DNA from 2 places in the Paenibacillus sp. FSL L8-0340 genome. Region 2 is predicted to be linked to the other one. Evidence: riboswitches for the same ligand, from Rfam matches in the RefSeq annotation. Region 2 holds a riboswitch; the other holds the start of a gene.

Region 1 (4,420 bases), 2.8 Mb from region 2:
ATCATAGGAATAGATATAAAAATGCCCGTGCAAGGATGTCTGAATATCCTTTGTACGGGCATTCTGTATTTTTAAGGTCAGGTTTATTTCTTCTCTGCAAGCCACATGGCAACATTCGCAATCTCTTCGGGAGCAAGCTTATCCTTGAAAGACGGCATTTGGCCGCGTCCCTTCGTAACAATGGTGTAGATTTCTTCTGCGTTATGCTGGCCGCCTTCCTGCTGCAGACTAGGGCCTAGACCGCCCTGTAGCTGATCACCGTGGCAGGTAATGCAGCTTGCCTGTACAATCGCTTCGGCGCTGGTGGCATCCAGTGTGACTTGCGGCATCGTCGGGTTATTTTCTTCGGCTACCTCTGCTTTGCCGGGCAATGTGAACAAGAGCACTACCGCAAAGGCACAGGCTGCGAAAAACAAACCGCCCATGATCCATTTCTGCATCTTCATCCGTCCCCTCCATGTAAGCTGCTTCCTACATTATATAGGATGGTGAAGCGTTATCATAGCATTTGTGTCAAAAAAGTGGACGATTTCAACACTAAAATTTTCAATTTAATGGAACGTTATGTTGTTTATCATAGACCATGCAATAAAATGGCTTATTTCCGGTTGGAGTAAGGCGTTCATAAGTATCCGTGATCGTGAAGCCGCATTTTTGGTATGTTCGGATCGCCCGCTGGTTCCAGGTCAATACTTCCAAATCAATCTCCCGCCCGGGATACCGCTTTAGCGCGGCCTGAACGATGGCTTCCATGAAAATGTGGCCAAGACCGTGTCCGCAAAGCTCGGGGCGCATTCCAATACCCAGCCTGACGACACCCTCCATCGGAAACAACTGCGCAAAGCCGCAAAGGATGCCTTGCTCGTTGACCACGGAAACATACTGGTCCCTGCGGAGCTCTGGATCGCCAAATTCAATGCCAAGCGCCTCCATTTGGGACCAAGGCATCCATTCGTAAATATTATAAGGCGCTTTGTAATTCCATGCGGCGATGTCTTCAGCATGGCTGATCTCCATGGGAACCACATGGAATGTAACGGGGGAGCTAATCATAAGGCCACCGGCCTCCTTTCATAGGGAGCAACAGCACTAGCTATACCTAATTATATCCATAACTGGCCTGATTCGACTCAGAAATTTCCTGAAAGGCGGAAACTTGACAAAGTGGTAAAAAATATTTTATGAAATGGAGGAAATTTGGGTAGATTTATGTTTTGCGGATATTGAGAGGGGTAAGTAATTTTATAGACAAAAAAAACAGGCCCCCTCCAGATTTCGGCAAAAATCATGGAAGAGTGCCCGTTTTACGACAACTTATTGCACGTCATCATTGTCTTGGGAATCAGAAGTAACGGATTGGTAAGCATCTGTACTCATGATCCGTTTGGCGCCAACGTAACGGTTGACGTAGTAGCTGTCACTCATCGTGCTGATGGTTACACCACGGGAGGATGAAGCATGTGCGAATTTGCCCTCACCGACATAAATGCCGACATGGGATACACCTTTACCGCTGGTATTATAAAATACAAGATCTCCCGCTCTCAGATCGTCCCGGGAAATGGCGGTACCCATTTGGTATTGGGAACCGGATTGGTGTGGCAGATTGATACCGATCTTATCAAAAACGTACATTGTAAATCCGGAGCAATCAAAGCCGTTGGTCGATACACCGCCGGATACGTATTTACTTCCGATGGTCTTGTCGATGACTTTATCCATTTTGGAATCCGCGAAAGCGCTTCCTGCTCCGATGGTAAGCATAATGGAAAAGCTTAGTACTGCTGCTGCTAACTTCTTCTTCAAAAGTGAATACCCCTTCCAAATGCCTACGAGGTTAGCTTAAGGGTTCGGTTGAAGGTCCCCTATGACCCCTCTGTGAATAGGAGGTCAATTCACCCAAAATCGGTTCCCCCGTTTCCCTAATGGTTAGGGAACTCGGCATGACTGTTGATTAGGATTAGCTTGTTAACCAATACATGACAAAACCTTTGTAAAACCCGATTGAATAATTACAAAAATGTTACTAAAAACTCACTGCGATAATTGTAACAAAGACTTCGCCAGTTGGCAATCACTTAAAACATATTAATGCATAATATTTACGCTTTTTAAGAGTTGATTTTGCTAAAAAGGTCTTATATTTACACGCTGAGTAAGCTTTAACTTAGATTTGTTGGGATTTTTAGTAAAAAGGTGTTTCACAGGCCTCAAATACGTGTAAAAGGTAGAATAAGGAAGACAAAAAGGAAAAACCCGGAAATGATTACGGCAATAATCAGTTTCCGGATTTCTATAAGTTACAATTATTTATTGGAGGATGGAATTCCTGAGGGATGTCAATCGTAAGCGATAGCTTTGTAAGCTGTTGTGCTCATTACTCGTTTGGCTCCAACGTAGCGGTTGGCCCAATAGGATTGACTCATTGAACTGATAGTTACACCACGGGATGAAGAGGATTGGGCGAATTTTCCGTTGCCGACATAAATACCGACATGGGAGACTCCATTGCCAAGGGTATTGAAGAATACCAGATCGCCTGAACGGAGGTTACTCCGTGATACGGCGGTTCCAACGCTGAATTGTGCTTTGGAAGTGCGGGGCAAGGTAAGGCCAACGTTCTTAAATACATATTTGGTGAATCCAGAACAATCAAAGCCGGCAGTGCTTGTGCCCCCGGTTTTATATGTCGTTCCGAGTGTTTTTGTAATAACCGTATCCATTCTGGAGTCGGCGAAAGCGCTCCCTGCTCCAAGCGTGAACACCATCACCAGCCCTAATGCTGCTGCGGTGCATTTCTTCTTAAAATTATGACTTTTCAAAAGATGTACTCCTTCCAAGGCCTGCGAGGTTAGCTTAAGGATTCGGTAGAAGGTTCCCCTATGACCCCTCTAAAGCGAGATCAATTCACCCAAAATATGGTTCCCCCACTTCCCGGTGCCGGGAATTTGGCGTTTTATGCACCGAAACAGTGACGTGTCGACAAGGTTAAATGCTTAAAGGTACATTCATTTGCTTCAAATTAGTTTCAAAAGATTACAAAGTTGTTACTACTGGTACAGGCATCATTGTACCAGAGGATTTACAGTTTTGCAAATACCCTAAATCACGTTGTAACCAAAAGAAGAGTCCCGCCCTTTATCTGGGGCAGTGACTCTTCTATTATGCCAAGGGACTGGCGTAATTATTGTGGAAATGTTTTACTGCACCAAAGGTGATACTGCCCCGCTAGGCTCCACATTTTGAACAGCGTTGAGGGAAGCGGTGAAAATTGCCGGAACAGCAGTGCGGGCAGGCCTGGACAGAAAAGTGCGGTCACTCCAGAGAGCAGCAGCAGAAGCAGGCCGCCGGCGCCGAACAGTGCAGATATACAGGTGGAAGGGAGGATTACCCTCAGGCCAACCAGCAAGGAAGAAAACATGCCTGTTCCTCCGGTGAAGCCAAACTGCATGTACAGCAGCAGAATGCGGATCAGGTAGAAGTACAGGAGCCAGGCCAGAACATAAGGAACCAGTCTCAGCAGCAGAGTATAATCGAGAATACCGCTGAGGAGAAGCCCATACATTTTGGGGAGAAGCCAATACAGCGGTGTTGCGGCCAGAAGCCATTCCGCTAGACTGAACAGCAGTACGGGGAGTCCGTAAAGCTTCATTCCGGGAAAAAAGAACATTCCCCGCTCCCCTTTGCGCTCCTGGTGCAGCTCATGCAGCAGCCCTGCGCGGATAAAGGGGGAGCATAGCAGCCGTAGCGCTGAGAGGGCCAGCAGCAGCCAGAGCCAGCGCAGCACCCCGGGGTCTGTGCTAAGTGCAGTCTGTCCTTCGATATAATACAGCAATCTGCCTATTCCGCTGCCGCCGGCGTGTGTATCGGGATAACGGAGCAGCACCGGGATGAGGGCTGACCTGACGAATCTGTACAGGAAATAGCCCCAAAGCAGCCGATAGATAAAAAGCAGAATCAGAATATAAAATTGCTCTTTCATGCTGTACCAGCCGCGAACTATCGATCTTTTCACAATCCTTCACCTCACCAGACAAGAGTTCCGAGCAGGGTTTCAAGCAGCTTCGTTGCGCTAAGCGTCCAGCGGGAGAGCGTCTTTCGCTCCAGCTCCGCCAGTCTAAAATTGTTGAGATGCTTACTCTCCAGCAGAATGGAGTGCTCCGGATCAATCTCTGCAGACAAAAGAGGCGCTTTGTAGGCTAGCTGAAAGGTGGTTTCCTTCTCTGTCCCATTCCAAAACTGCTGGACAGTATAGCCATCCAGGAAGGTGAACTTTATGGGGACGTCACCATACTGATTTCCTTTATTGCTGACCGCTACTGAGCTTTCGTAACGGGCATTATCATCGCCGCCCTCTTTTTTTGGGTCAGAGATTTTAATGTGATCAATTGAAAAATCCGGAGAACCGCCGCTGTATACA
Region 2 (4,420 bases):
TCAGGATACGATAATTCCATTTCATTCGGTCCCCGGTGGCCATACTTCACAAGGTATTCCTTCCGGCTCATTTCTCCCTTTATTACTCTGGAGATTCCGATCAGCGGCCCCAGGCTTTCCAGCTCTACGGAGCCCCCGGCGTTGGACAGCAGCCTATTGGCCTCTTCTTCTCCGGCCGCCTCGCTAAGCTGCTTATGCAGCTTCTCAAACTTCTGCATTTGGGCAGAGGGCGCTTCCAGCGCCGACCACAGCGCCGTGACATTCTGCGGCCACAGCTCCTGCCTCCAGAGTGACAGCAGTTCCTCCCGGGTTGTTGCCGCTTGGAGTCTGGTTGTCAGCCGTCTGCACCACTCCGGTGAATCTTCCAGGAACTGCGGAAGGGTTCTAACGGTCTGGCGAATTTGTTTCATACTATGCATCATCTTGGGAAGCACAGTCTTGAGCAGCTCCCGTTTGGTAAATGGATATACCGGCAGAGCCATGCCTTCAGGAAGCTCTCCAAACACCCGGCTCATTTTCTTCCATATCGGCTTGGTATTCAGTCCAAATGCCGAGAACATCGATACCGAAAGACTAACATTAGTGTACACCCTTCCGCAAATATTGCCGGACATCACATAATGCCCCGGAATAATATTGTACTCTTCATCCAGGGAGCGCAGGATAGACCAGGTCAGAGGAGTTAAGACACCGGAGATGGATTCGCCCACATTGGTATTGGTCCAGAGAAAATCACCAGCCAGCGAGTCGTTGATCTCGAATGTATTGCGGTTTCCCGGGTTCAAGGTCGTAACCGGTCTCGTCTGCAGGAGGTAGACCCGCCCCTTTGCGACCGCCCACTCGATATCTTGGGGAGCTCCAAGCTCCTTCTCCAGCCGGCATGCATACCGGTATAACTTGGCTGCATACCGCTTGAACTCACCCGGGCCTTCATATCTGCCCCGGTTCCTTGCCAGCGTGAAGGAATATGCGTCGCTCTCGCCTGAAACTAACTGTTCTCCCAGCCCATAGACATAATTCCCCGGCAGAACCGTGCGGCTGCCTGTTATGGGGTCAGCGGTGAACAGGACTCCGGAGATTTCCGAGTGAATCATCAGCTGCACGACAATGGCAACCTTATGGGAGGAGTCCATGTCCTGCATGGAGCTGTAGACTTGAACCCGTTCGCTATCCTTTGAGTGATACACCGTGTACATCGCTTCACGAATCTGTTCATCTGTTTCCACGTTCAACACCGTTTCGAATTCCCCGGCAAAAGATGCCTCCGCCGAATCTTCACTTAAAGCCGAAGATCTGACAGCAAATCGTGCATTCTTATGTATCATGCGGATTTTCTGCAACCTGGCTGCACTTTCAGTCCAAGCCTCTTCCTTTAATTTATCGCTTTCAAAGGCCGAAGGAAAGACAACAAATCCCTCCGGCACAGGATATCCCGCCTGAAGCATTCTGGAGAGCATCGCTCCCTTACCTCCTGCTTCGACATATTGCTCCGGGCTTAGCTCGGCGAATCCTCGGATCATCTGTCCCATATCCAATTGCTCCTTTTGATATATTTGAAACTTTATTTAATTTGATATTAAGTTTCATTTAATACTTTATTCCACTATTGTATTAAACGTCAAGCTTTACTTCATCTATCTAGGGCGTGTCTTCAAACCGCTTCCCCGTCAAAACCTGCTGCTGTATGCCCTAAGGAATCATGGGTACAGTGCCATTTTCTGATCACACGCGGAGAAAGGCGTTTCGCCACCAGGTAGTTTTTTCGGTGGAGGCTTACGTCTCGGTGTTTCAAAGACTTCGCTCTTCTTTCGAAGGCTTGTGTGTGCGACTGGAAAGTGTATTCTTGGCTCTGAGTACAAACGGACCGAGTTGCACTTATTTGGGGCTTTTATCCTGTTACAGGAGACAACGGACTCCAGCGCAGTTATTTCTCCCTGATGGACGTTTTTAAAGAGAATGCAGAGCAGTAAGGTCGCCTGGGTCCGCAAAAGAGAATAAACAGGGATTTTACTCTCCAGAGCTCTTCCAATTTGAAGACATGCTCTAGTTGATTAATTCCGTCAACAAAAAAGGTGTTCTCAGCAGTTATGAAATGGCTGCTAAGAACACCTTCGTTTGGTGAACAGGATAAACATGAGCACTTGGTGCGAATACTCCGCGACCGGACCGTTGGTCCAATCACTGTGTTCCACACTTTTTTTGAACTTGTTTTGCAAAATATATCAATGGTTCCGATAGGTAATATCTAGCCCATCGAGATATTAACATTCCAGAAGGAGGTTGTCTTATTTCAAGTCATGAACAAGATCAGCCTTCGGAGCTGCAGGAACAACTCACCCTACTCAATTTTTTGATGATTTGGCTTGGTCCTGTATCCCTTGCCGCGGGCAAGTTTAGCTTTGACTTTTCAAAACTTCCCGGGTTATACTTTACCTACGCTTAATTTCCAGCCTTTGGCAGGAAAGCGGGGGAACCAGTCTTTTGGGGCGAATCATTCACAGAATGTAGGGTACCATCTTACCCGAGTCCGTCAGCTAACCTCGTCAGTAGTGGATGGGTCTGCTTTTTTAGGTATATTCATAACCAGAGACCCTTGCTAAGGGTCTCTTTTTTGTATTCTCATGACCCTGCTGGCAGCAGTTTGGCTATCGACCTCAAGGCTCCCTTTTTTCTCACACTATGAGACCAAGGAGAGATGCAAGTGCAAAAGGTAAGGTACATAACGGATATCAACAAGGTTGCCATGCTGTCTGAAACGGAGAAAGAAAAGCTGAAGGAGATCACCGGCAAATTTGCCTTTCGGGTCAATGACTATTATCTGTCGCTGATCGACTGGGACGACCCGGGTGATCCGATCCGCAGGCTCGTCATTCCAAGTGAAGGTGAACTTGAGGAGTATGGCTGCTGGGATGCATCCGATGAGGGAATGAATTATGTAGTGCCGGGATGTCAGCACAAATACAGAACAACGGCCCTTCTGATTGTCTCCGAGGTGTGTGGAGCTTACTGCCGCTACTGCTTCCGCAAGCGCCTGTTCCGCAATGATGTGAAGGAAGCACAAACCGATGTGGCTCCTGGGCTGGAATACATCAGGAATCATCCAGAGATCAATAATGTGCTGCTTACCGGCGGAGACAGCCTGATTCTCTCTACCTCTAAGCTGCGCTTCATCATCGAAAGCCTGAGATCCATTGACCATGTGAAGATTATCCGGCTGGGCTCCAAAATTCCCGTATTTAATCCCATGCGCATTTATCAGGACGAAGAACTGCTGGAACTAATCCGTACTTATTCATCGGAGGACAAACGTATTTACGTCATGGCGCATATTAATCATCCCCGGGAAATTACGCCCGAAGCCAAACAAGCATTCAGAGCACTCCATAATGCCGGGGCAATCGTGGTTAATCAAACACCGGTGCTGAAAGGCATCAACGATGATCCGGCGGTACTCGGAGAACTGCTCGACCGGCTGTCCTGGGCCGGAGTCACTCCCTATTATTTCTTCGTGAACCGGCCCATTGCCGGCAACCGCGAGTTCGTTCTGCCGCTGGAGCGTGTCTACAACATTGTTGAGGAAGCCAAGGCCAGAACCTCAGGTCTGGGTAAGAGAGTCCGTCTATCCATGAGCCATTCCTCCGGTAAAATCGAGATACTGGCGATTGAAGACGGCAAGGCCTATCTGAAATACCATCAGTCCAGAGCGCAGGAGTACGGCAAATTTATGATCCTGGAATGTCCACCGGATGCGGAATGGTTCGATGATCTTCCCGGGAGCGAGAAGCACTGGACCCATCCTGCTTCCACTTCCCAGATCCCGCAGCTCCTATAAAAGCCAGCACAGTCCCCTTGTCAGCATCGGGACTGTTTAGCGTGTTTACCGGCTATTCCATCCCCTGTGAGAACAGCTTGCTGATGAGCGCTCTCCGGCTGGAAACGCCGGTCTTAGAGAAGATGGATTTCAGGTGATCCTGTACGGTGTACGCAGAAATATGCAGCGACTCTGCCAGCTCCTTAGTGGATAATCCGCGGGAGAGCATCTCGGCCAGCTGCTTCTCCCTCGCGGTCAGCTGGCAGGCATCGGCCAGCAGCCGGAAGATCTCCGAGGACTTGGCATAGACAAAAGCAACAGCCAGCTCCGTCTTCTTGCCGCTGCCTTCAAGCCTGCTGGCCGTAACTGTCAAGTATGCCCCATCCTCGACGCGCAGGCATAATTTCGCCTTCGAAGGCAACCCTCCTGGTTCCGTATTCTCACCAAGTGCCCGCAGGCATACGGCGTTGACCGGCCGGGGGAGAACACCGTGATCCAGCCGTTCCAGCTGCTGCAGACGGTTCAGCCAATATTGAGCCGCACTGTTCGCGCTGACCGGAAGCAGCTGGTCCGTCAGAATCATGATTCCACTGTCCTCCGGTGCGGTAT

The links. A riboswitch is a leader RNA that binds a small molecule or an ion and turns the genes downstream of it on or off. The one in region 2 is predicted to bind cyclic di-AMP.
Region 1: it holds a riboswitch for cyclic di-AMP, as region 2 does, so the genes downstream of both, NST07_RS00505 (C40 family peptidase) here and NST07_RS12735 (KamA family radical SAM protein) in region 2, are expected to answer to the same signal.

The regions. Positions count from the first base shown of each region.
Region 1 is NZ_CP151967.1:101,038-105,457, forward strand. Features, by position in the region: gene NST07_RS00490 (cytochrome c) at 84-440, opposite strand; gene NST07_RS00495 (GNAT family N-acetyltransferase) at 547-1,053, opposite strand; gene NST07_RS00500 (C40 family peptidase) at 1,315-1,764, opposite strand; cyclic di-AMP (ydaO/yuaA leader) riboswitch at 1,812-1,954, opposite strand; gene NST07_RS00505 (C40 family peptidase) at 2,340-2,768, opposite strand; cyclic di-AMP (ydaO/yuaA leader) riboswitch at 2,826-2,964, opposite strand; gene NST07_RS00510 (hypothetical protein) at 3,185-4,015, opposite strand; gene NST07_RS00515 (M1 family metallopeptidase) at 4,027-4,420, opposite strand, start outside.
Region 2 is NZ_CP151967.1:2,871,972-2,876,391, reverse strand. Features, by position in the region: gene NST07_RS12740 (PEP/pyruvate-binding domain-containing protein) at 1-1,529, opposite strand, end outside; cyclic di-AMP (ydaO/yuaA leader) riboswitch at 2,427-2,562, shown strand; gene NST07_RS12735 (KamA family radical SAM protein) at 2,702-3,832, shown strand; gene NST07_RS12730 (helix-turn-helix transcriptional regulator) at 3,885-4,420, opposite strand, start outside.